Regions from separate parts of the Nocardia sp. NBC_01377 genome, predicted to be linked through region 3. Evidence: riboswitches for the same ligand, from Rfam matches in the RefSeq annotation. Region 3 holds a riboswitch; each other region holds the start of a gene.
What was found. Region 3 has a riboswitch for cobalamin ahead of OG225_RS09205 (ABC transporter substrate-binding protein). Riboswitches for the same ligand answer to the same signal wherever they lie in the genome.

Region 1: linked by a shared signal. The riboswitch ahead of OG225_RS36750 (CbtB-domain containing protein) and the one ahead of OG225_RS09205 (ABC transporter substrate-binding protein) in region 3 are both predicted to bind cobalamin.
Region 2: linked by a shared signal. The riboswitch ahead of OG225_RS24845 (5-methyltetrahydropteroyltriglutamate--homocysteine S-methyltransferase) and the one ahead of OG225_RS09205 (ABC transporter substrate-binding protein) in region 3 are both predicted to bind cobalamin.

Annotation. Positions count from the first base shown of each region.
Region 1 is NZ_CP109566.1:7,990,525-7,998,249, reverse strand. Features, by position in the region: gene radA (DNA repair protein RadA) at 1-1,169, shown strand, start outside; gene OG225_RS36775 (hypothetical protein) at 1,176-1,835, opposite strand; gene OG225_RS36770 (carbonic anhydrase) at 1,949-2,572, opposite strand; gene OG225_RS36765 (A/G-specific adenine glycosylase) at 2,672-3,604, shown strand; gene OG225_RS36760 (alpha/beta fold hydrolase) at 3,601-4,347, opposite strand; gene OG225_RS36755 (antibiotic biosynthesis monooxygenase) at 4,589-4,906, shown strand; cobalamin riboswitch at 5,021-5,142, shown strand; gene OG225_RS36750 (CbtB-domain containing protein) at 5,174-5,368, shown strand; gene OG225_RS36745 (CbtA family protein) at 5,359-6,174, shown strand; gene OG225_RS36740 (hypothetical protein) at 6,211-6,690, shown strand; gene OG225_RS36735 (OsmC family peroxiredoxin) at 6,755-7,195, opposite strand; gene OG225_RS36730 (SRPBCC domain-containing protein) at 7,258-7,713, opposite strand.
Region 2 is NZ_CP109566.1:5,397,364-5,405,088, reverse strand. Features, by position in the region: gene OG225_RS24850 (short-chain fatty acyl-CoA regulator family protein) at 1-888, opposite strand, end outside; partial or broken gene OG225_RS24845 (5-methyltetrahydropteroyltriglutamate--homocysteine S-methyltransferase) at 1,811-2,465, opposite strand; cobalamin riboswitch at 2,607-2,759, opposite strand; gene OG225_RS24840 (pyruvate carboxylase) at 3,082-6,486, shown strand; gene rsmD (16S rRNA (guanine(966)-N(2))-methyltransferase RsmD) at 6,483-7,046, shown strand; gene OG225_RS24830 (helix-turn-helix transcriptional regulator) at 7,087-7,725, shown strand, end outside.
Region 3 is NZ_CP109566.1:2,034,968-2,042,692, forward strand. Features, by position in the region: gene OG225_RS09180 (hypothetical protein) at 1-17, shown strand, start outside; gene OG225_RS09185 (hypothetical protein) at 88-285, opposite strand; gene OG225_RS09190 (metal ABC transporter substrate-binding protein) at 549-1,487, shown strand; gene OG225_RS09195 (metal ABC transporter ATP-binding protein) at 1,597-2,355, shown strand; gene OG225_RS09200 (metal ABC transporter permease) at 2,380-3,252, shown strand; cobalamin riboswitch at 3,307-3,502, shown strand; gene OG225_RS09205 (ABC transporter substrate-binding protein) at 3,519-5,108, shown strand; gene OG225_RS09210 (ABC transporter permease) at 5,124-6,098, shown strand; gene OG225_RS09215 (ATP-binding cassette domain-containing protein) at 6,095-7,725, shown strand, end outside.

The sequences.
Region 1 (7,725 bases), 2.9 Mb from region 3:
CCACCGGGGTGCCGGAATTGGACCGGGTGCTCGGCGGTGGTGTCGTCCCCGGGTCGGTGGTGCTCCTGTCCGGCGAGCCCGGGGTGGGCAAATCCACGCTGCTGCTCGAGGTCGCCTACCGGTGGGCCGCCCAGCACGAGCACACATCCCTGTATGTGACCGCGGAGGAATCGGCGGGCCAGGTCAGACTGCGGGCCGACCGCACGGGAGCGATACACGAGCGGGTGTACCTGGCCGCGGAATCCGACCTATCGATTCTGCTCGGACATGTCGAGCAGGTACGCCCGAGCCTGCTCGTGGTCGACTCGGTGCAGACCATCCTCGCCCCGGAGGTGGACGGCGTCACCGGCGGCGTCACCCAGGTACGCGCGGTCACCGCCGCGCTGACCTCGCTGGCCAAGGCGAGCGGAATCGCGGTCCTGCTGGTGGGACATGTCACCAAGGACGGCAATGTCGCGGGCCCGCGCACGCTGGAGCATCTGGTCGACGTGGTGCTGCAATTCGAAGGCGACAAGAATTCCACACTGCGCATGGTGCGCGGTATCAAGAATCGCTTCGGCAGCGCCGACGAGGTCGGCTGTTTCGAATTGCACGACGACGGAATCAGAGGTGTCGACGACCCGTCGGGACTTTTCCTGCACCACCGGACCGATTCGGTGCCGGGCACGGCCGTGACGGTGGCGATGGACGGTAAACGTCCGCTCGTCGGCGAAGTGCAGGGGCTGACGGTGAAGACCGAGATCCCGGCCCCGCGGCGGGCCGTCAGCGGACTGGACTACAACCGCGTCGCGATGGTGCTGGCCGTGTTGCAGAGCCGCGGCCGGGTCTTCCTCGGCAAACACGATGTCTACGCCGCCACGGTCGGCGGTATGCGCTTGGTCGAACCCACCGCCGATCTGGCCATCGCACTCGCCATCGCGAGTTCGGAATCCGATATCGCGCTGCCCGCGGGCTGGGTGATCCTCGGCGAAGTGGGTTTGGCCGGTGAGGTGCGCAAGGTGACGGGGTTGACGCGCAGGCTGGCCGAAGCCGAACGCCTCGGCTTCACCGACGCGGTCGTACCGCCGGGATCGGACAGGCCGAAAGGCGGCGGCATGAAAATTCACGAAGTGGCCGATCTGCGGTCGGCGATCCGGCTCTGCGGATTACGCAAGTCGCGAGGCGAATAAGGACTCTCAGGCGATATTGAACGGCTCGGCCGCGCTACGGACCGAACCGAGCTGCGCGACAACCGAATAGGCGCCCGCCGGGACCGGGACGCGTTCGCCGGCACAATTGGGCTGCGAGGTGGAGCCGGACCAGGTGACCTGGAAAGCCGCCTGCTCACCGCGATTGAGGGTGCGCATATCGGGCTGGCCGTCGGGATAGCAGTCGGTACTCGACCACAGCCTGCGCTGGCCGTCCAGCGAGTACACCGAGATCTGTTGCAGACCCGAACCGACATCGCGGGCGCACGCCACCGACGAGATATTCGTGATGACGATGCCGAAGACCGGCTGCTCACCCGGCCGGTAGGTCGGCTGCTCCACGGTGACCTTCACCGCGAGCGACTGATCGGGGCACTGGCCCGCCGCGACCGCGGTGGCGGTCGCGGCGGCACTGCCCGTCGTCTTCGACGATTCCCCGCCCCCCGACGCTGTGGACGAGGAATTCTTGACCGACGACGTAGAGCCCGCACCACCGGTGGCATTCGGATCACCGGGCGAGTTGCCGCCGCGCGCGACCATCACCACCAACCAGATCACCAAGGCGAACGCCACGACCAGAGCGCCGATGGCGAAGACACGACGACGCCAGTAGATCTCCGGTGGCAGCGGTCCAGTCGGTTCCAGCACGCCTCAACGTTAAAGGCACGGGAGGATTACGCGACTCAGGACCTCGGCGTGTCGAGTCGTCCTACGCCGACGCGCCGATCGATTTCACCACCGTACGCTGGGCGAACGGCGGCTCAGACCACCTCGCCGATGTTGCCGACGACACGATGTAGTTGAACCCTGCCGTCGACCAGCTTGTAGGTGACACACGCGATAGCGCATTCACCGGTCGCCACCCGCTGGGAGATGATCATCGAACGCTGCATCAGCAGCCTGCTGGTCTCCACCACATGCCTGGCCTCCATCTCGTCGACGGTCTCCAGACCCTCGCGGCGGCCGATCAGAATGGACGGGGCGACCTTCTCGACCACGCTGCGGATGAATCCGCCCGGCACCTCGCCGCCGTCGAGCGCGTCGATGGTGGCTTTGACCGCACCGCAGCTGTCGTGCCCGAGCACGACGATGAGCGGGACGTCGAGCACCTGCACGCCGTATTCGATCGAACCGAGCACCGAACTGTCGACCACGTGACCCGCCGTGCGGACCACGAACATGTCGCCGAGGCCCTGGTCGAAGATCAGTTCGGCGGCGACCCGGGAATCACCGCAGCCGAACAGGATCGCGGACGGATGCTGTCCGCTCACCAACTTGGCTCGGTCGGCGGCTCCTTGGCTAGGATGCAGCAGCGTGCCATTGACAAAGCGCTCGTTGCCCTCGCGAAGGGATTTCCAGGCGCTGATCGGATTGGAATCAGGCATACCGTCCATTGTGCACAGGCGTACCGCTACCAGCGAGTCCGGCGCGTTACGGGTCGGCAAATATCGACTTGCCGTGCTACGACAGGAACGGTGAGGAATATGACCGCCACCACAAGGCGTGTCGTCTCCGCGCGGCGCGCGATCGCCCCCGACGCGGTCGATGCCGAGGTGTTGCTGCGATGGTATGCCGCGACCGCCCGCGACCTCCCCTGGCGGCATGCCGGAGTGACCGCGTGGCAGATCCTGATGAGCGAGATCATGCTCCAGCAGACTCCCGTCGTCCGCGTCGAACCGATCTGGCGTGAGTGGGTCGCGCGCTGGCCGGTGCCATCGGCGATGGCGGCCTCCTCGCAGGCCGAGGTGCTGCGGGCCTGGGGAAAACTCGGCTATCCGCGCCGGGCGCTGCGGTTGCACGAATGCGCGCGCGTCCTCGCCGCCGACCACGGCGACGAGGTGCCCTCCGATGTCGACGTGCTGCTCGGCCTGCCCGGCATCGGGGCGTACACGGCACGCGCGGTCGCCTGTTTCGCCTACGGTCAGCGTGTTCCCGTGGTCGACACGAACGTTCGCCGCGTGGTGGCGCGCGCGGTGCACGGACTCGCGGACGCGGGCAATCCCTCCTCGCGCGACCTCCCCGAAACCGAGGCGCTACTACCCGAATCCGTCGACCGCGCGGCCACCTTCTCCGCCGCCCTGATGGAACTCGGCGCGACCGTGTGCACCGCGCGCAATCCCGACTGCGCCCGCTGCCCGCTGCCGAGTTGCGCGTGGATCACCGCGGGACGACCGGCGTCGGACACCGTGCGGCGCACCCAGAAATACGAGGGCACCGACCGCCAGGCCAGGGGGCGGCTACTCGACGTGCTGCGCGACGCCACCGGACCGGTCGAGCGGATCCGGCTGGATCTCGCGTGGACCAGAGATCCGGGCCAGCGGGACCGCGCGCTCGATTCGCTGCTGATGGACGGACTGATCGAACAGACCGAGGACGGGCTGTTCGCGCTGGCGGGCGAGGGCGGGTCTCCCGGTTAATCGCCGAGAACTCGGCGCAGGAACCGCTCCACCTCGGCGCGATAACGCTCCGGCTGATCGTCGTGCACGAGATGTCCCGCATCCTTGACCAATACGTAGTCGGTGCCCGGCCTGACTTCAGCCATCTGCCGCATCTGCGCGGGCGGGGTGATGGTGTGCTCCCCCTCGATCAACAGGGTCGGCACCCGAACGGCACGCCACTGCGCCCAGAAATCCCGACTCCCCCACTCCTGGGAGATATCGCGGAACGTGGCGACCGCGCCGTGCAGCCGATAACCGTCGGGGCCGTGCTCGAACGAATTCAGGAAATAGCGACCGGCGACCGGGCCGAAGAAATCGATCACCGCGTCCGCGTCGGGAAACGGCTGCGGCCACGACTCGACCATCGCGGCCCAGTCGTCGGCGGTGCGGCCGGTGAAATCGGGGGCGATGTCCTCCACCACCAGCCCGCGCACCCGATCGGGGAACTCCGCGGCGAAAACCCAGCCGTGCAGGCCGCCCATGGAATGGCCGATCACGACCATCGGCTCGGTGATCACCTCGGTGGCGGCGGCCAGATCGGCGATGAAGGCCTCGGTGGACAACTCGGCGGGCGCCGGACGGCCGTGACCGGCGGCGTCGAAGGTGTAGAGGTGCCCGAACGGGCGCAGCCACGCCAGGTGGTCGGACCAGGTCCGCGCACTACCCATCAAACCGTGCAACAGCAGGATGGGCGTCCCGGAACCACCTTCGTCATACAGCACTGGAACATTTTGCCGCGCCTGCGGCGTGGCGGGTTCGCGGCCCTTATGTCTCGCGTCCGAGCGGTCGAGACTCGCGCCTGCGGCGCATGCGCTTCGACCGCTCGGACGCGAGACGGCCGCGAACCGGGCGCTCGAAAGGCTCGCGCCGGGGTGGGAGGGGTGGGCGGGAGGTGGGGTGGGGGGTGGGGTGGGCACGGAACGGTTGTGGGACTCGGGGCGGTATCTCCGTATTGTCGGGGGCATGGCTGTTGTGAAGATCAACGCGATCGAGGTTCCCGAGGGCGCGGGCCCCGAGTTGGAGAAGCGGTTCGCCCATCGGGCGCACGCGGTGGAGGGGTCGCCGGGGTTCCTCGGTTTCCAATTGCTGCGGCCCGTGGCGGGGGACGATCGGTACTTCGTCGTCACCCAGTGGGATACCGAGGAGTCGTTCGCCGCGTGGCGGGACGGGCCCGCGCGCACGGCGCACGCGGGCGGGGGCGGGCAGAAGCCGGTGTCGACGGGTGCTTCGCTGCTCGAATTCGAGGTCGTCATCGACGTGCCGGCCACCTCCGGTTCCTGAGCGAATCAGGCGATCTACCGGCAGTCGCGGGTATCGGACATGCTGGTAGACGCGCCGTGCGCGGGGGCACGCGCCACGGTCCGTATTGACGCGGAGTGCGGCCAGGTGTCACAGTTCGAGTGATAGAGCGATGGTGACCAGGTCATCCGGTGGAAATCCGGAGCGGTCGCGCCACTGTGTTCCACGCACCGGGTCCCGGTGCCGGAAAGCCAGACGCCGGCACCGTCGCATCAACTCGACGGGACGCGTATCCCTAGGAGGACTCGAATGGCCATCGCGCATTCACCGAGCCGGACCGCCGAATCGCTGGCGACCGTTCTCATCACAGTAGGTGTCGTACTTCTCGCACTGCTCACGCTGTACCTGGTCGGTTTCGACCAGGGCGCCATCTCACGCAGTGGGATGTTCATGCACGAGTTGATGCACGATGGCCGCCACCTGCTGGGTGTTCCGTGCCACTGACACCACCGACGACCGCCGACCCGCTGGGCGGCTCTTTGAAAACCCTGCTGTTACGTGGCCTGCTGGCCGGCTTGATCGCCGGCCTGCTGGCCGCGACAGTCGGCTACTTCGTCGGTGAACCCAAGATCGACGCCGCCATCGCCATCGAAGAGGCCGCGTCGGCCTCGGAACCGGCGCATCAGGAGGCGGCCGAGTCCGCGGGTCACACCCACGGTGACGAAGAGGAACCCCTGGTGAGCCGGGACGGCCAGAAGGCCGGGCAGTTCCTCGCGCTCGGACTCGGCGGTATGGCCTTCGGCGCGATCTTCGCGGCGGCGGCGCATCACGCGCGACGTTTCACCACGCTTTCGGGTCCGAGGCTGGCACTCGGACTCGGCATCGGCGGATGGCTCGCCATCGCGGCGGTGCCGTTCTTCAAATATCCGGCGAACCCGCCCGCGGTGGGCGACCCGGAAACCATCAACGACCGCACACTGCTGTGGGTGGCGTCGGTCCTGTTGGGTCTCGTCGCCGTCGGCGCGGGGGTCTACGTGTACAAATCGCTGCACGGAAAACTCGACACGCTCCGACTGATCGGCGGGGTCGCGGCCTTCGTCGTCGTCGTCACGCTCGGCTACGTCCTGCTGCCAGGCGTCGACGAGGTGAAGGCGGATTTCCCGGCGAGCCTGCTGTGGCAGTTCCGGGTGGCGTCACTGGCGCAGACCGCGACGCTCTGGGCCGCGCTCGGCCTCGGCTTCGCGTTCCTGACCGAATTCACCACCCGATCCACTACCCCGGTACGGGAAGAAGTCGCTACCGCGGTGTGATCCGCGCGTCGCATGGACGAAGGCAGTGTCGGTCTCATGACCGACACTGCCTTTTCCGTTCCCGCGTCGCTGCGTCGGGCCGATCACGTGCCGCGCCCGGTCGCGGTCGCGTATCTGGCCTTGGTCGTCGCGCTGCTGGCCGGGATCGCCGAGACGATCGCGCGGGTCGCGATCGCGCTGGACGATTCCGACGTCGAGCCCGCGGACCTCGCGATCGAGCTGACGACGCGCTGCGTCCTGTATACGGCCGTACTGCTCGTGGCGATCCGGATGACGCACGGCGATCGATGGGCCCGGCTGCTGCTGACATTCGGCATCGGCGTCGTCGGCCTGGCCTCGCTGCTGATCGAACCCCTGACCGCCGCGCTCGATGCCGATGACCTGGGCGCGATCCTCATCGGCGCGACCGTCGACGACGTGCTGGTGGCGACCCTGCGAACGGTCCACATCCTCGCCGTACCGATCGCCGTCGTCGCGATGTACAGACCTGCCGCGCGGAACCACTTCCGCCGGTGACACCGCCTCGCGTCGCCGGAACTTCCCGCGCACCGACCCCTCGGGTGCGCGGGAAGTCGGCGCGTCAGACCAGCGCGGCGTCGAGGGAGATCTCGTCGACGCCCGCGAGCGCCTTGCTCACCGGGCATCCGGCCTTGGCCGCGGCCGCGGCGGCCGCGAAACCGTCGGCGTCGAGGCCGGAAACCCGGCCACGCACGGTCAGCTTGATCCCGGCGATACGGAATCCGCCCGCCGGATCCGGACCGAGAGTGACGTCGGCGCTGACATCCAGGCTCTCCGGCGTTCCACCCGCGTTGCCGATCTGCGCCGAGAGCGCCATCGCGTAGCAGGAGGAGTGCGCGGCGGCGATCAACTCCTCGGGGCTGATGGTGCCGTCGGCGTCCTCGGCGGAACGCTTCGGGAACGACACGTCGTATTTGCCGACACCCGAGCTGGCCAGTTCGACCTGGCCCGAGCCGTCCTGGAGGCCGCCGGTCCAAGCGGTGCGCGCGGTACGAGTAGGCATCACGGTCCTTTCACAGAAGTCACAGAGTTCGATGCGATCGCAGACGAACCTACTCGCCGGATTCAGTCCACGGTGCCGGTACGGCGATCGAGTTGCTCCAGCACGAGCGGCCAGGCCACCAGATGCCGATCGCGCGCCACCTCGTTCGGAAAACCCGCGTGCCGCAAGCGAAGTCGGATACCGCGCGGCTGATGGACGAATTGGAAGGTGACGACTGTTTCCGCGCCCTCGGTCCCGTCGGCGCCGGTGACCCAGGTCAGTTCGACCAGGCGTTCCGGTTCCAGGCGAAGGAATCGGCCGTAATGCGGATAGCGGTTGCCCGCGTGTTCGGTCTCGAAGAAGAAGGGCTCGTTCACAGCGGGCTTCATCAGCACCGAACCGGGTGCGGCAAACCAGATATCGAAACCCTGGGTGAGTGCCGCGTATAGCAACGCCGGTGGTGCTGACATGACGCGCTCGACTTTGAGCTCGTGCGGACGAGCGGAGAGATCCGGAAAGCGAATCGGCTGGTCGGACATGACTGGACAATA
Region 2 (7,725 bases), 3.4 Mb from region 3:
ACTGAGCAGATCGATGTCGTAGCGCAGTTCCTCGGCCGAGCGCAGGAAACGGCCGTAGGGAAGGACCAGCGCGCCGGCGAAGTAGTTGGCCAGACCGATGCGGGCCAGGGTGCGCGATTCGCCGACGAGCGAGGGGGTCTCGTCGAGCACGATGTCGAGATCGTTGCCGTAGAGCAGGAATCCGAGTGTTGTCGCGATCTGGAACGCGCGCTGGCCCGGGCGCAATCGGCGCGCCAGGGTCAGGGTGCGGCTGTCGGCGTCGTAGTGGCGTTTCGGAATCGACGGGTCGGCGCCGTCGCCGCGCACCAGCACGGTGACCCCGGCGCGTTCCTCGGCGATCCGCGCCAGCTGACGATCCAGTGATCCGATGGTGAGCCCGCATTCGTCGAACAGGTGCTCGGCGGCCAGATCCAGGTGCGGGATGTGATTGTGGTGGTCGTAGAAGAAGTCGCGCACGTCCTCGTACGGCATGGGGGTGCCCGGGACTCCGGACGGGGCGGACACCCGGGAGGAGAACAGGTCGAGTTGATCGGTGGCCGCCCGTAGCCTGCGGTGCATGGCGACGAGGATGCGCGCCACTTCCGGCTGCCTGGTCGCGAGTTCTTCCACCTCGGTCAGTGGCGCGCTGTCACCGCCCGCCGCGTCGACCAGCACCTCGTGCAGATCCGAGACCAGTCGCGCGTCCGAATCGGCCGCGAAGAACTGGACGTCGAGGTCGAAGGTGGAATTGAGTTTCAGCAGGACCGGGATGGTGAGCGGCCGCTGATCGCGCTCGAGTTGGTTGAGGTAGCTGGGCGATAGGTCGAGGGATTTCGCCAGCGCGGCCTGGGTCATCCGTCTTTCCTCGCGCAGTCGCCGTAGCCGGGCGCCCGCGTACATCTTGCGCACGGCCGAATAGTAACCGGCGGCCTTCGCAAACATTGCACAAAACGGAGTTCTCGCGTACAAAGATCCACTCTTGCGAGGGGTTTCAGTGACAGGTCAACCTTGCGTAGCGTGCGAAGGGGCAGCAAGGGGCCCGAAGCGAGCCGAGGGATGCGCGAAGAACCACATATTACGCGTTCGCCCCGTTCGCGCGGCGTTTCCGAGTTCGAAACCTCGGGCGGAACGGATCGCTCGGGGGTGGCGCGCGCGGTCCGGGTCGCCGTCACCGACGCGCCGCGCGGAGTCGCACCGTCGACCCCGACCCGTTCGCGTGTCCGACTTCGAAACGTTTCGGATTCTCGCGGCCGGGGTAGTAAACCTGCGGGGTACGACCGTTTCTCGACGCGGCGAGCAGGACCGGAGTCGGTGCGGGCGCACTCGATCAGCCGCCGTTCGTCGTGGCGCCCGTGGTACCGGACCGGGCACCGGAGGTTCGTGAGGGGATCTTCTGATGCCCGGTCCGCCGCGCCGCGTCGGTGTCCACCGTGCGGCCGTCACGTCGGATCACCCGCGGGCCCGCGTCGTCGGGCCCGGATTCCGCATCCTGGGAAAACCCGCTGGAGATCGCGGGAACCGGATCGCACGATCGCGCGTCGAAGAGGGGTGACGGACGAGGTCGACGTGCGAGGAGGCGTGACGAATGGATCGTTGTTCGAGTCACATGTCGTGGCGGCGCGGGATCGACGGCAGGGGCGTCGGTCCCCGTGACGACGGCGCCCGCGAAAGTGGCACTCGCGGAATCGATCCCAGAGCGCGGTTACGCGCCGTCGAGCGCGCGGGCGAAGCCTGTGAGGCCTACACCTCGCGGCGCAGGCCGAAGCCGCGGGCGGAATGACATCGCCGTGGCCGCGCGAACGGCTCCGCGTCGATCTCGGATTCGGTGAGATTCCGTCACCAGCACCGGCTCATCGATCTGGACCCGGGCCACGCCCTTCGTCGCGAGCCGGGCGAGCAGGTCACGGGAGAGCGGAACCAACGCGGGCAACCGCCGCAGCGGCGCGCCCGAGGCATCCTCGGCCGATTTCAGGAAGGTGACGGGGTCGATCACCACGGGCCGGGCCGGCACGCCGAGGGCGAGCGCCTCGTCCACCTGCTTCAGCAATTGTTCGGAATGCAGGGCGAAGGTGGTCTCCGCCGTGATCTCGGGCACCGGGTAGTGGTAGTTGGTGTCGAACCATGTGGTCATCTCCGGCGGTTCGACGGTGTCGGTGCCGCTCGCGGCGGCGAAATATCGGTCGAGCGGATCGGTGATACCCGCCACACGCGGCGGCAGCGCGCCGAGGAGAACGGCGGTGTCGAGGACCTGGTCGTTGTGGGAGAAGGTGCCCATCGGCACCGAATCCATTCCGGCCGCGAGCAATTAGGCGAATTGGGTGCGGCGCAGATCCTGGGCGATGGCGTGCAATCGTTCGGCGTCGATGCGCCCGGCCCCACTAGGACTCGGTGGTGCGCTTCAACTCTTGGATCGGGCCGACCCGGGGCAGCCCGAGAACCGTTGCGGTGAACGGAGTGTGCGGAGAACAGTTGCGTCGATACTCCAGTGCTGTGGTCGTGAGCCATCGCCATGAGGGCAGTGCGAATCAGCGGGATGTCTCGGAGGGCGCGGTCGGAGCCCGAGAAATCGGCACCGGTGGTCCGCGAGGCGGTGGCGGCCGGATACGGCGTATCCGGCACAGTGTGGCAGGTCTTCGGACTCGCGGGCGCGGGACTTACTGGCCGATCACGGACGGGGCTCACCTACTGGCCGTCGCTTCCCAGGACGCCCAGTGCTCGTGACGGCAGTCGTTCCTGCATACCGCTGCGGGACAGTCCCGGATTCCCGCCGGGTTCCCTCTCGCCTGTCCGCCGACATCGCGGCGGACGGGTTCGACGCCGAGGCGCGACGTAGGGGCTCCATCTCGTCTGCGCTCGGCGAACCAGTTGCACTCGTCAGCATGCGCGGAACGGCCGGTCGGGCGCCGTGGCGGTGCGATACGTTCCAGCTACCATGGAGCGATTCGTGTGAGCTAATTCGCAGCGCCGGGTCCGCGGTTCATCGTCGCAGCATGTGACCGTACGATGAACACAACTTCGCAACCGTGCTAGTTCTGTTGTGAAGATTTCTGCGAAGGGCACTTCCCTGTCGGCAGCCGCCTCCGGGGCGGGTACCTTAAGCCAATGTTCTCGAAAGTCTTGGTTGCCAATCGCGGCGAGATCGCCATCCGTGCCTTTCGTGCGGCGTATGAACTCGGCATCGGGACCGTCGCGGTCTTCCCGTACGAGGACCGTAATTCGGTCCACCGGTTGAAGGCGGCGGAGTCCTACCAGATCGGTGAGAAGGGCCATCCGGTCCGTACCTATCTCTCGATCGAGGCGATCATCGGTGCGGCCAAGACCGCCGGAGCCGACGCGATCTATCCGGGGTACGGATTCCTGTCGGAGAATCCGGATCTGGCCGCGGCCTGTGCCAGGGAAGGCATCACCTTCATCGGCCCGTCGGCCGAGGTGTTGGAGTTGGCGGGAAACAAGGCGCGCGCGATCGAGGCGGCCAGGGCGGCGGGGCTTCCGGTGCTGGCGTCGAGCGCGCCCTCGGCCGATATCGAGGAGTTGCTGGCCGCGTCGAGCGAGCTGGAGTACCCGATCTTCGTCAAGGCGGTGGCCGGTGGCGGTGGTCGCGGGATGCGGCGGGTGGCCGAGCCCGAACAGTTGCGTGAGTCGATCGAGGCGGCTTCGCGTGAGGCGGAGTCGGCGTTCGGTGATCCGACGGTGTTCCTGGAGCAGGCGGTGGTGAATCCGCGTCATATCGAGGTGCAGATCCTGGCCGATCAGCACGGGAATGTGATGCATCTGTTCGAGCGGGATTGTTCGGTGCAGCGGCGTCATCAGAAGGTGATCGAGCTCGCCCCGGCTCCGAATCTGGATCCGGTGTTGCGGGAGCGGATCTGTGCGGACGCGGTGGCTTTCGCGCGTGAGATCGGTTATTCGTGCGCCGGGACGGTCGAGTTCCTGCTCGATGAACGCGGCAATCACGTGTTCATCGAGATGAATCCGCGGATCCAGGTCGAGCACACGGTGACCGAGGAGATCACCGATGTGGATCTGGTGCAGTCGCAGTTGCGGATCGCGGCGGGGGAGTCGCTGGCGGATCTGGGTTTGAGTCAGGAGTCGGTGACGATTCGTGGCGCCGCGTTGCAGTGCCGGATCACGACCGAGGACCCGGCCAACGGGTTCCGGCCCGACACCGGGCGTATCACCGCCTACCGCACCCCGGGCGGCGCGGGTATCCGCCTGGACGGCGGCGCGAACCTGGGCGCGGAGATCGGCGCGTACTTCGATTCGATGCTGGTCAAGCTGACCTGTCGCGGTCGCGATCTGGAAGCGGCGATCGCTCGTGCGGCGCGTGCGCTGGCCGAATTCCGTATCCGCGGTGTGACGACGAATATCCCGTTCCTGCAAGCGGTTCTGGAGGACCCGGATTTCCGTGCGGGTCGGGTCACCACCTCGTTCATCGACGAACGTCCGCAACTGCTGACCCTGCGCGGTTCGGCGGATCGCGGTACCAAGATCCTGACCTACCTGGCCGATGTGACGGTGAACAAGCCGCACGGGGAACGCCCGACCACGGTGTATCCGCATGACAAGCTGCCCGCGATCGATCTGAAGGTCGCGCCGCCGAATGGTTCGCGGCAGCGGTTGCTGGCGTTGGGGCCCGAGGGTTTCGCGCGGGCGTTGCGTGAGCAGAAGGCCGTGGGCGTGACGGATACGACGTTCCGGGACGCGCATCAGTCGTTGTTGGCGACCCGGGTGCGGACCAATGGGTTGTTGGGTGTGGCCGGGCATGTGGCCCGCCTGACGCCGGAACTGTTGTCGATCGAGGCGTGGGGTGGCGCGACCTATGACGTGGGGTTGCGGTTCCTGTACGAGGATCCGTGGGAGCGGTTGGCGGCGTTGCGCGAAGCGGTCCCGAACATTTGTTTGCAGATGCTGCTTCGGGGCCGTAACACGGTGGGTTACACCCCGTATCCGGAGCAGGTCACTCGCGCGTTCGTGTCCGAGGCGGCGGCGACCGGTATCGATGTCTTCCGGATCTTCGACGCGCTCAACAATGTCGATCAGATGCGTCCGGCCATCGACGCGGTGCGTGAGACGGGGACGACGATCGCCGAGGTCGCGCTGTCCTATACCGGGGATCTGTCGAATCCGAACGAGACCCTGTACACGTTGGACTACTACCTGAAGTTGGCCGAGCAGATCGTGGACGCGGGCGCGCACGTACTCGCGATCAAGGACATGGCCGGTCTGTTGCGGGCCCCGGCCGCGGCGACCCTGGTCACGGCGTTGCGCAGTAATTTCGATCTGCCGGTGCACGTGCACACCCACGACACTCCCGGCGGGCAGTTGGCGACCTATCTGGCGGCGTGGCAGGCCGGTGCGGACGCGGTCGATGGTGCGAGTGCGGCGATGGCGGGCACCACGAGCCAGCCCGCGCTCTCGGCGATCGTGGCCGCGGCCGCGCACAGCGAGTTCGACACCGGGTTGAACTTGCAGAACGTGTGCGATCTGGAACCGTATTGGGAGGCGTTACGCAAGGTGTACGCGCCGTTCGAGTCCGGGCTCCCGGCTCCGACCGGGCGTGTGTACACCCACGAGATCCCCGGTGGTCAGCTGTCGAACCTGCGTCAACAGGCCATCGCGCTCGGGCTCGGTGACCGGTTCGAGGAAGTCGAAGCCAAATACGCTGCCGCGGACCGGCTCCTGGGCCGGTTGGTGAAGGTGACCCCGTCCTCGAAAGTGGTCGGTGATCTGGCCCTGGCGCTGGTGGGTACCGGTGTCGAGGTCGAGGACTTCGCCACCGACCCGGGCCGCTACGACATCCCGGACTCGGTGATCGGGTTCCTGCGCGGCGAACTCGGCACCCCACCCGGAGGTTGGCCCGAACCCTTCCGCACCCGAGCCCTGGAAGGACGCGGACCGGCCAAACCCGAGAACCCGCTGACCCCGACCGACGAAGCCGGGCTCGCGGGCACCTCCGAACAGCGGCGCGCGACGTTGAATCGCCTGCTGTTCCCCGGCCCGACTTCGGAATTCCTGGCGCATCGGGAGAAGTACGGCAACACGATGGGGTTGTCGGCCAACCAGTTCTTCTACGGGCTGCGCCGAGGCGAGGAACACCGGGTGCAGTTGGAGAAGGGCGTCACCCTGCTCATCGGTCTCGAGGCGATCTCCGAACCCGACGAACGCGGCATGCGCACGGTCATGTGCATCATGAACGGACAGTTGCGTCCGGTCGCGGTGCGCGATCGTTCCATTTCCAGCGAGGTCCCGGCGGCGGAGAAGGCCGACAAGACCAATCCGAAACATGTCGCGGCCCCGTTCGCGGGCGTGGTCACGCTGTCGGTCTCCGAAGGCGACGCCATCGGCGCGGGCGACACCATCGCCACCATCGAAGCCATGAAGATGGAAGCCGCGATCACCGCACCGCGTTCGGGCACGGTCACCCGCGTGGCGATCGGCAAGGTCCAGCAGGTCGAAGGCGGCGATCTGCTCATCGAGGTGTCGGTACCGGAGTCCGCGAGCGAATGACACGGATCGTCGCCGGTTCGGCGGGCGGGCGGCGCCTGCGGGTGCCGCCCTCGGGTACCCGGCCTACCTCCGACCGGGTGCGCGAGGCGCTCTTCAGCGCACTCGACGCCAGAATCGAATTCGACGGCGTCCGGGTGCTCGACCTGTACGCAGGGTCGGGGGCGCTCGGATTGGAGGCGCTCTCGCGCGGGGCGGCGCTGGCGCTGCTGGTCGAATCCGACCGCAGAGCCGCGACGATCGTGCGCGGCAATATCGCCGACCTCGGTCTGCCGGGCGCGGAATTGCGGGTAGGGACTGTCGCCGCCGTTCTCGAACAGGGCGGTGCGGGCCTGTTCGATCTGGTGCTGTCGGATCCGCCCTACGACGTGGACACCGCGGCCGTCGTCGCCGACCTCACCGCGCTGGCCGCAAGAGGGTGGCTGGCGGCGGGCGCGCTGGTCGTCGTCGAGCGCTCGGTTCGTTCGTCCGAAATAGTGTGGCCCACCGGGTATATCGCCTCGAAGGCGCGCAAATACGGCGAGACGCGGATCGAACTCGCGGAATACGATCCGGCGGTCTGAGCACACCGAATCTGTCGGTGCCGGGGGCTACCGTGTGCGCGTGAACCGCACGGATCGGTTGTACGCCATCGTCGAAGAACTCAGGGCCGTCGCGCCACGGCTGCGCACCGCGCGGGAACTGGCGCAGCGGTACGAGGTGAGTATCCGCACCATCGAACGGGATATCACCGCACTCCAGCAGGCCGGTATTCCGGTCTACGCCGATGTCGGCAGGCGCGGCGGCTACGCGCTGGACAAGAGCATGTCGCTGCCGCCGCTCAATTTCACCCCGGCCGAGGCCGTCGCCCTCGCGGTGGCGCTGGACAACAGTCGTGCCACGCCGTTCGCCGACGCCGGGCGCAGCGCGCTGCGCAAGATCCTGGCCGTGATGCGGGAGACCGACGCCGAGGCCGCGCGTGATCTGGTGGCGTGTGTGCGGCGCGTGGAACGGCTCGACCAGCCACCCGCCGAGCAGATTCCGGCGGTGATCGAGCGCGCCATCGAGATCGGGCGGGTGTTGCGCATCGACTACATCGACCGGTTCGAAGCGCACAGCGCGCGCGAGGTCGAGCCGATGGCGTTCGTCGACGGCGTCAACGGCTGGTATCTGGTGGCCTGGTGCCGATTGCGCGACAGCTCGCGGTGTTTCCGCCTCGATCGGATCCGCGCGGTGACGATGACCGACTCACCGTTCCCGCGC
Region 3 (7,725 bases):
TGAACTCGGTGATCTGACCCGCATTCGACAGTGCACACGACCGAACGTCGCCCGTGGACTCCGCGGGCGGCGTTCGGCGTTTCGGGGTCAGGGCAGGGCGCGGTCGTCGAGGGTCATGGCGCCCGCGCGAACCAGCACGGCGCGGGCCCGGCGGCGGACGCGGCAGGTGTCCACCGAACAATCGAGGTGCCGTTGCATCTCGCGATGGGCTCGGGCCACGGTCATCGGACCCGGTTCGATACGGCAGTCCATGACGACGGTGCGAAGCGGGAAGGCTGTGTTCATCGTGAGCTCCTGGTCGGACTTCGGAGTGATCAGCGGGGGCGATGTCCGCTCGCCGGGACAAGGAATTCGCGGGGTGGTCGCCCCCGGATCGGTCGATCGCGCGAGGAATTCTCACGTTCCGGAATCCGGGCGTTGCGAGGGCTGGACCTGTGCGGATCCGGTCGGGCTCCGGCGTGGCCGATCCGGCGCGTCCATACGGACGATTTCGGTTTCACATTCTCGAACTTGTAAGTTAGTCGACCCGAACATTAAGATTTCGCCGTATGAAGATTCGGCACCGCCGTCGGCGGCTCGCGGCCACGGGCCGGTTGCTCGCGACGATCGCGTTCGGTTTGTCGGCGATAGGCGCGAGCGCGTGCGGCAGTGGCGCCGCCGACGGCGATCGACCGGTGGTCCTGACCACGTTCACGGTGCTCGCCGATATCGCGAGCAATGTCGCGGGCCCGCACCTCGAGGTCGAGTCGATCACCAAGGCCGGGGCCGAGATCCACGGCTACGAGCCGACACCGGGGGATATCAGGAAGGCCACGCGCGCGGATCTCATCATCGACAACGGGATGAACCTGGAAGCCTGGTTCGCCCGGTTCGTCTCCGAGGTGAGGGTGCCGCACGTGGTGGTCAGCGAGGGCGTCGCACCGATCGAGATCGGTGAGGACGCCTACCGGGGCAAGCCGAATCCACACGCGTGGATGTCACCGTTGAACGTGCTCGTCTACGTCGACAACATGGTGCGCGCTTTCACCGATCTCGATCCGGGACACGGCGCGGATTTCCGCGCCAACGGCGAACGCTACAAGGCTGAATTACGCGGAGTCCACGAGGAATTGGTGCGGACGCTGAGTACGCTGCCCGCCGGACAGCGTGCCCTGGTGACCTGCGAGGGCGCGTTCTCCTACCTGGCCCGTGACACCGGTCTGACCGAGAAGTACATCTGGCCGGTCAACGCCGAACAGCAGGCGACACCGCAGCAGATCGCCTCGGTCATCGATATGGTGAAATCCAACCGGGTGCCCGCGGTGTTCTGTGAATCCACGGTGTCCGACGCGCCGATGCGCCGGGTCGTCGAGGCTTCGGGAAGTTCGTACGGCGGTGTGCTGTACGTGGATTCGCTGTCGGAGGCCGACGGTCCGGTACCGACCTACCTGGCGCTGATCCGCCACGCCGCGCAGACCATCGGCGCCGCGCTCACCGGGCGGCAGTGACATGCGGGAAGCAAGTGACACGCGGGAAGCAAGTGACACGCGGGAAGCAAGTGACACGCGGGAAGCGAATGACACGCGCGAAGCGGGCGAGGCGCGGGAGCCGAGCGAGGTGCGGGAAGCGGGCGAGGCGCGAGAAGCGGTGAGCGCGATCCGGGTCGACGGCGTCACCGTGCGCTACGGCGAAGTGCTCGCCCTCGACGACGTCGCGCTGCGACTCGAGCACGGGCGGGTCTGCGGCCTGGTGGGGATGAACGGTTCCGGGAAGTCGACGCTGTTCAAGACCATCATGGGGTCGATCGAACCCGATCACGGGACGGTGCTGGTCGACGGCGTCGCCCCGAAGGCCGCGCGCCGCGGCGGCGTTCTCGGCTACGTGCCGCAGAGCGAGGACGTCGACTGGAGTTTCCCGCTGTCGGTACGCGATGTGGTGATGACCGGGCGCTACGGCCGGATGGGGTTCACCCGCCGCCCCCGGCGCGCGGACCGGGAAGCGGTGGCCGAGGCGCTGGAGCGGGTCGAATTGACCGACCTCGGCGATCGGCAGATCGGGCGGTTGTCGGGTGGGCAGAAGAAGCGGGCCTTCGTCGGTCGTGCCCTCGCCCAGGGGGCGACGGTGCTGTTGCTGGACGAGCCCTTCGCCGGTGTCGACAAGCGATCCGAAGCCGCCATCACCGCGCTGCTACGCGAACTCGCGGCGGCGGGCGCCGCGGTCCTGGTGTCCACCCATGACCTGCACGCACTGCCCGGCCTCGCCGACGAAGCCGTGCTGCTGATGAGAACGGTGCTGGCGCAGGGGGATCCGGAGACGGTGCTGCGCCCGGAGAATCTTGCCGCGGCCTTCGGCCTCGATGTGCTCAACCGTGTGTGAACGGCCGAAGGTGAGACGGGCGCAATGAGTTTCGAGGAAATCTTCATCGACCCGCTGCGCTACGAATTCATGGTGCGGGCGCTGGCCACCACCGTGACGGCGGCGGTGGTCTGCGCGGTGCTCTCGTGCTGGCTGGTGCTGATCGGCTGGTCGTTGATGGGCGACGCGGTCTCCCACGCGGTACTGCCAGGGGTGGTGCTGGCCTATATCGTCGGCCTGCCCTTCGCGGTCGGCGCGATCGTCTTCGGATTCCTGGCGGTGGCACTGATCGGGGTGGTGCGGTCGACCAGCCGCATCAAGGAGGACGCCGCGATCGGCATCGTGTTCACGACGCTGTTCGCGTTCGGGTTGGTACTGGTCTCGGTGACGCCGAGTCAGACCGATCTCAATCACATCGTGTTCGGGAATCTGCTCGGGGTCAGCCGATCCGAACTCGTTCAGATCGTCGTCCTGGCGGCGCTGACGCTGACGGCGCTCGTCCTCAAGCGGCGCGATTTCACCCTCTACGCGTTCGACCCGGTGCACGCCCACGCGATCGGCCTGAACACCCGTTGGCTCGGTATCGCCCTGCTCGGACTGCTCGCGCTGACCTCGGTGGTGGCGTTGCAGGCGGTGGGCGTGGTGCTCGTGGTCGCGATGCTCATCATTCCCGGCGCGACCGCGTACCTGCTCACCGACCGATTCCAGCGCATGCTCGTCATCGCCCCCGCGGTCTCGGTCGCGGCGGCGGTGACGGGCCTGTACCTGAGCTATCACCTGGACACCGCCTCCGGGGCGATGGTCGTCGTCGTCCAGGGGCTGACCTTCACGGCGGTGTACCTGTTCGCACCGCGACAGGGTGTCATCGGTCGCCGGATCGCGGCCGCGCGTCGTCGTGCCACCGCGGGCGCGGTGTGACCGCCGGTGCATCCCCGTGATTCGGCCGCATCGGGTTCCGCGGCCGAATCACGGGGATGTGTGCTCGGGGCTCGCGCCTTGTAACGTCTGATCCGGACGAAGGGAACACCGGTGCGAATCCGGGGCTGTCCCGCAACTGTCACCGAGGAGTAATCCGCCGATCTCGTTGCCACGACCTACCCGGGTTGGAAGGCAGGCGGTGCGCGTCGATCCGGGAGCCAGGACACCTGCGTCCACGGTAGAGGGATCGCACCACGAGGATGGCCATGGACAACTCGAGATCGACCGTGCCCGCATTGCGGCGCCGGACATTCCTGCTCGGCGCCGGAGCGGCGGCTCTGGCCGCGTCGGCGGGCGGATCGCTGATCGGCTGCGCCGCCGACGACGCAGCCTCCGCGGGACCGCAGGGGCCGCCGCGTCCCGGCGGGCGACTGCGTTCGGTGATCGCGGGCAGGTCGGCGAGCGTCGACGTACTCGATCCGTATCAGGCGGGCAGTTCGGCGGGCGGCGCGGTCTCCAAGAATGTCTGGGACAAACTCGTCGCCTACAACAACGATCTGACGCTGCGCTACCGGCTCGCGGAATCGCTGACGCCCGACGCGGACGGCAGTCGGTGGCGGATCGCGTTGCGTCCCGGTGTCGTCTTCAGCGACGGCACACCGCTGACCTCCCGCGACGTCCTCTGGAGTTTCGAGCGGATGCTCGACCCGGCCAAACATTCCGCCGGCGATCTCTCGATGATCGACATGTCGCGCACCAGGGCCGACGGCGAACTGGGCGTCATCGTGGGGATGAAATCCCCACTCGCCGATTTCGGTTCGGTGCTCGCGGGCTGGTACTGCTACGTCATCAAGGACGGGACGACCACCTTCGACGCGCGGACGCTGCCGGTGGGCACGGGCCCCTTCGCACTGGCGAACTGGTCGCCCGGCGATCGAACACTGTTGCGCCGCAACGACCGGTACTGGGACGGGCTGGTGCTGCTCGACGAGGTCGAGATCATCCAGATCGCCGAGACCGAGGCCCGCGTGAACGCCTTCCTGTCCGGGGAAGCCGATATCGTGCACGAGATGTCCTATCTCCAGGCGCGCACGCTGGAGAACGATCCGGATATCACCGTCGTGCTGCATCCGTTCGGACTCATGGATTCCTTCCAGATGCGCGTCGACCTCCCGCCCTTCGACGACGTGCGGGTGCGCCAAGCCATGCGCCTCGCCGTCGATCGGCAGGCGATGGTCGACACCGTGTACTACGGCTATGCCGAGTTGGGCAACGACATCTACGGCAAGGGTGCGCCGTTCTACGACGATTCGCTGCCGCAGCGCGCCTACGATCCGGCGCGGGCGCGCGAACTGCTGCGCCAGGCGGGCAAGGAGAACCTCACGGTCACCTTGCAGACGGCCGACGGCATGCCGGGCATGATCGAATCGGCGACGCTGTTGGTCGAGCACGCCAAGGCGGCCGGAATCACCGTGAAACTCGAATCCGTACCCGCCGACACCTATTTCACCCAGGTTGCGGGGAAACAGCCGCTGACCCACGTCGGTTGGTGGAACTACAGTCTCGACTACTTCTACGGCCAGACCATGACCACCGGTTCGCCGAGCAACGGCACCGGATGGCGGAACGCGGCCTGGGACGCGAAATTCACCGAGGTCAGGGCGACACTCGACCAGGAGCGCCGCCGGGTACTGTATCACGAACTTCAGGAACAACTCTGGAACGAAGGCGGATACATCCTGCACAGTTTCGCCAAACGGCCCGACGCGGCGCGCAACGATGTGGGCGGTGTGCGGGCGGGGGTGCCCGGCACCGACGACTGGGCCAACTACACGACCACGTGGTTGGCGCGGTAGCGAACGCCGACGGTCGTGATTCGCTACGTGATCGGGCGCGTCGGCGGCGCCATCGTGGTGCTGTCGCTGGTCGCGCTCGCGGTGTTCTGCCTGTTCGAGTCGCTGGATTCGGATGCGGCGACGGTGATCCTGTCGCGTGTCGGCGGGGCCGACCCCACCCAGGAGCAGGTGGCCGCGCTGCGCGCCGAACTGGGACTGGACCGGCCCGCGCCGGTCCGGTTCGGCGAATGGGCGAAGGGATTCGCGCACGGCGATTTCGGTGATTCGCTGATCTCCGGTCGACCGGTCCGCGAGGTGCTGCTGAGCCGATCGGGCAACAGCGCCGTGCTCGCGGTGATCACCGCCGCGCTGTTGATCCCGCTGGCACTCGGGCTCGGGCTGATCGCAGGCGCGCGTGCGGGTTCGCGCACCGACCGGGCGGTCAGCGTGAGCGCGCTGACCGCGGAGTCGGTGCCGCCCTTCGTTTCCGGTGTGCTGCTGGTGGCCGTGCTGTCGTTGACGCTGCATGTTCTACCGGCCGTCTCACTGGTTCCGACGGGTACCGCGGTGACCGCCCGACCCGAGATCCTCGTCATGCCGGTGATATGTCTGCTGACCGGGCTGGCTCCGCATCCGATTCGCATGGTGCGGGCACTGACGGCCGAGGTCATGGACTCGGCCTACATCAGGACCGCGCGAGCCAACGGGATCGGGCAATGGCGGCTGATCCTGCGCCACGCCGCTCCCAACGCGGTATCGGCCTCGATCCACCCGCTGGCGGGGTCGGTGGTCGGTCTGCTCGGTGGAATAGCGGTGGTGGAAACGCTTTTCGTGTATCCGGGGCTCTCCCAGGAGATCCTGGCCGCGGTCTCGGCTCGCGACTTCCCGTTCGTGCAGTCCGCCGCCGTGCTGATGGCCGCGTTCGGGATCGGGATCTACCTGCTCGCGGATCTGCTCGCGTTGCTGGCGGGACCGCGCGCCAGGCATCTGATCGTGGCGGGGCGGTCGTGAAGGGGCACAGATGGATCCGGACCGGATGGGCCGCGATCACGGCGGGCGTCCTGCTGCTGGCGCTGCTCGGTCCGGCGCTCGCCCCGCATTCGCCGACCGCGCCGGGTGGTCCGCCCTTCCAGGCGCCGAGCGCGCGGCACCTGCTCGGCACCGACGTGGTCGGGCGCGATGTGCTGTCCAGGATCATGCACGGCGGACTGCCGCTGCTCTCGGTCGCGAGTCTTGCTCTGGCCGTGGCCTATTCGCTCGGTGTGACATTCGGGCTGCTCGCCGGACTGCGTCGCCCGGCCGACCGTTGGATCATGCGACCGGTCGACGCGATCGTGGTGATGCCGTGGTTCCTGATGCTCGCCGTCATCGCGACCGCGATCGGGGCCGGGCCCGCCGCCATCGTGCTGACCTGCGCGCTCGCCTCGGTGCCGTGGATCATCCGGATCGTGCGCACGGCCGTGCTCGAGGTCGTGCCCACCGGGTACGTCGAGTCGGCGCGGGCGCGCGGCGAACCGCTGTGGCGGCTGGCGCTGGTGGAGGTGCTGCCGTCGGTGCGCTCGGTGGTGCTCGCCGACGCCGGAGTGCGCGTGTCGATGACGATCTCGATGGTCGCGGTGAGCGGATTCCTCGGACTCGGCCTGCGCCCGCCCTCGGCCGACTGGGCGTTGATGATCACCGAGAACCGTCCGGGATTCGTCCTCCAGCCGTCGGCGGTGCTCGCACCGGCCGTGCTGATCATGGCGCTGGTGGTCTCGGTCAATATGGTCACCGACCGGGCGCTCGGCCTCGACCGGCCACCGACGCGATGGGCTCCGGTGCGGACGCGTGCCGACGATATCGGGCTGGAGATCGAGGCGCTGACGGTGCTCGGGCCGGGCGGCGACCCCGTACTCGACGACGTGTCGGTCCGGGTGCGGCCCGGCCGCGGACTCGCGGTGATCGGCCCGTCCGGCGCGGGCAAGTCCACCTTGGCGTCGGCGGTGCTCGGTGCGCTGTCGCCCGGACTGTCGGCCTCGGGGACCGTTTCGGTCGGTGCGGGAGCGAGCGGCCGCAGGACTGTCGGGTACGTGCCGCAGGATCCGGCGTCGGGTCTCAATCCGGCCCTGCGCGTCGGGACCGCGATCGGTGAGATCGCCCGCCTGCACGGCGGTACCGACCGTCGGGCCGCCGTGACCCGAGCGCTGCGGCGGGTGGGTCTGGCCGACGATCGCGCGTTCCGGCGCAGGTTCCCGCACCAACTGTCCGGCGGACAGCAGCAGCGCGTGCTGCTCGCGATGGCCCTGGTCGGCGAACCGGCGGTGCTGGTACTCGACGAACCCACCACCGGCCTGGACGCCGGGACCAGGACCGAACTCGTCGACACGGTCCGCGAGATCCGCCGCGACACCGCGATCACCCTGCTCGTCATCACCCACGACCTGTCCACCGTGGCCCCGCTGATCGACGATGTTCTCGAACTCGAACGGGGCGCGGTGGTCTCGCTCGCGCCCTACCGTGCCGAAAAGCCCATGGCGGCAACGGTATCGACCGCTCGGTATATCGCCGTCGACGCCGCGCCGGTGCTGCGCGTGACGGCGCTGCGGGTCGGATATCGGCACGGCAACCGGTTCGGTGCGGTCGCCGACGGACTGGTTTT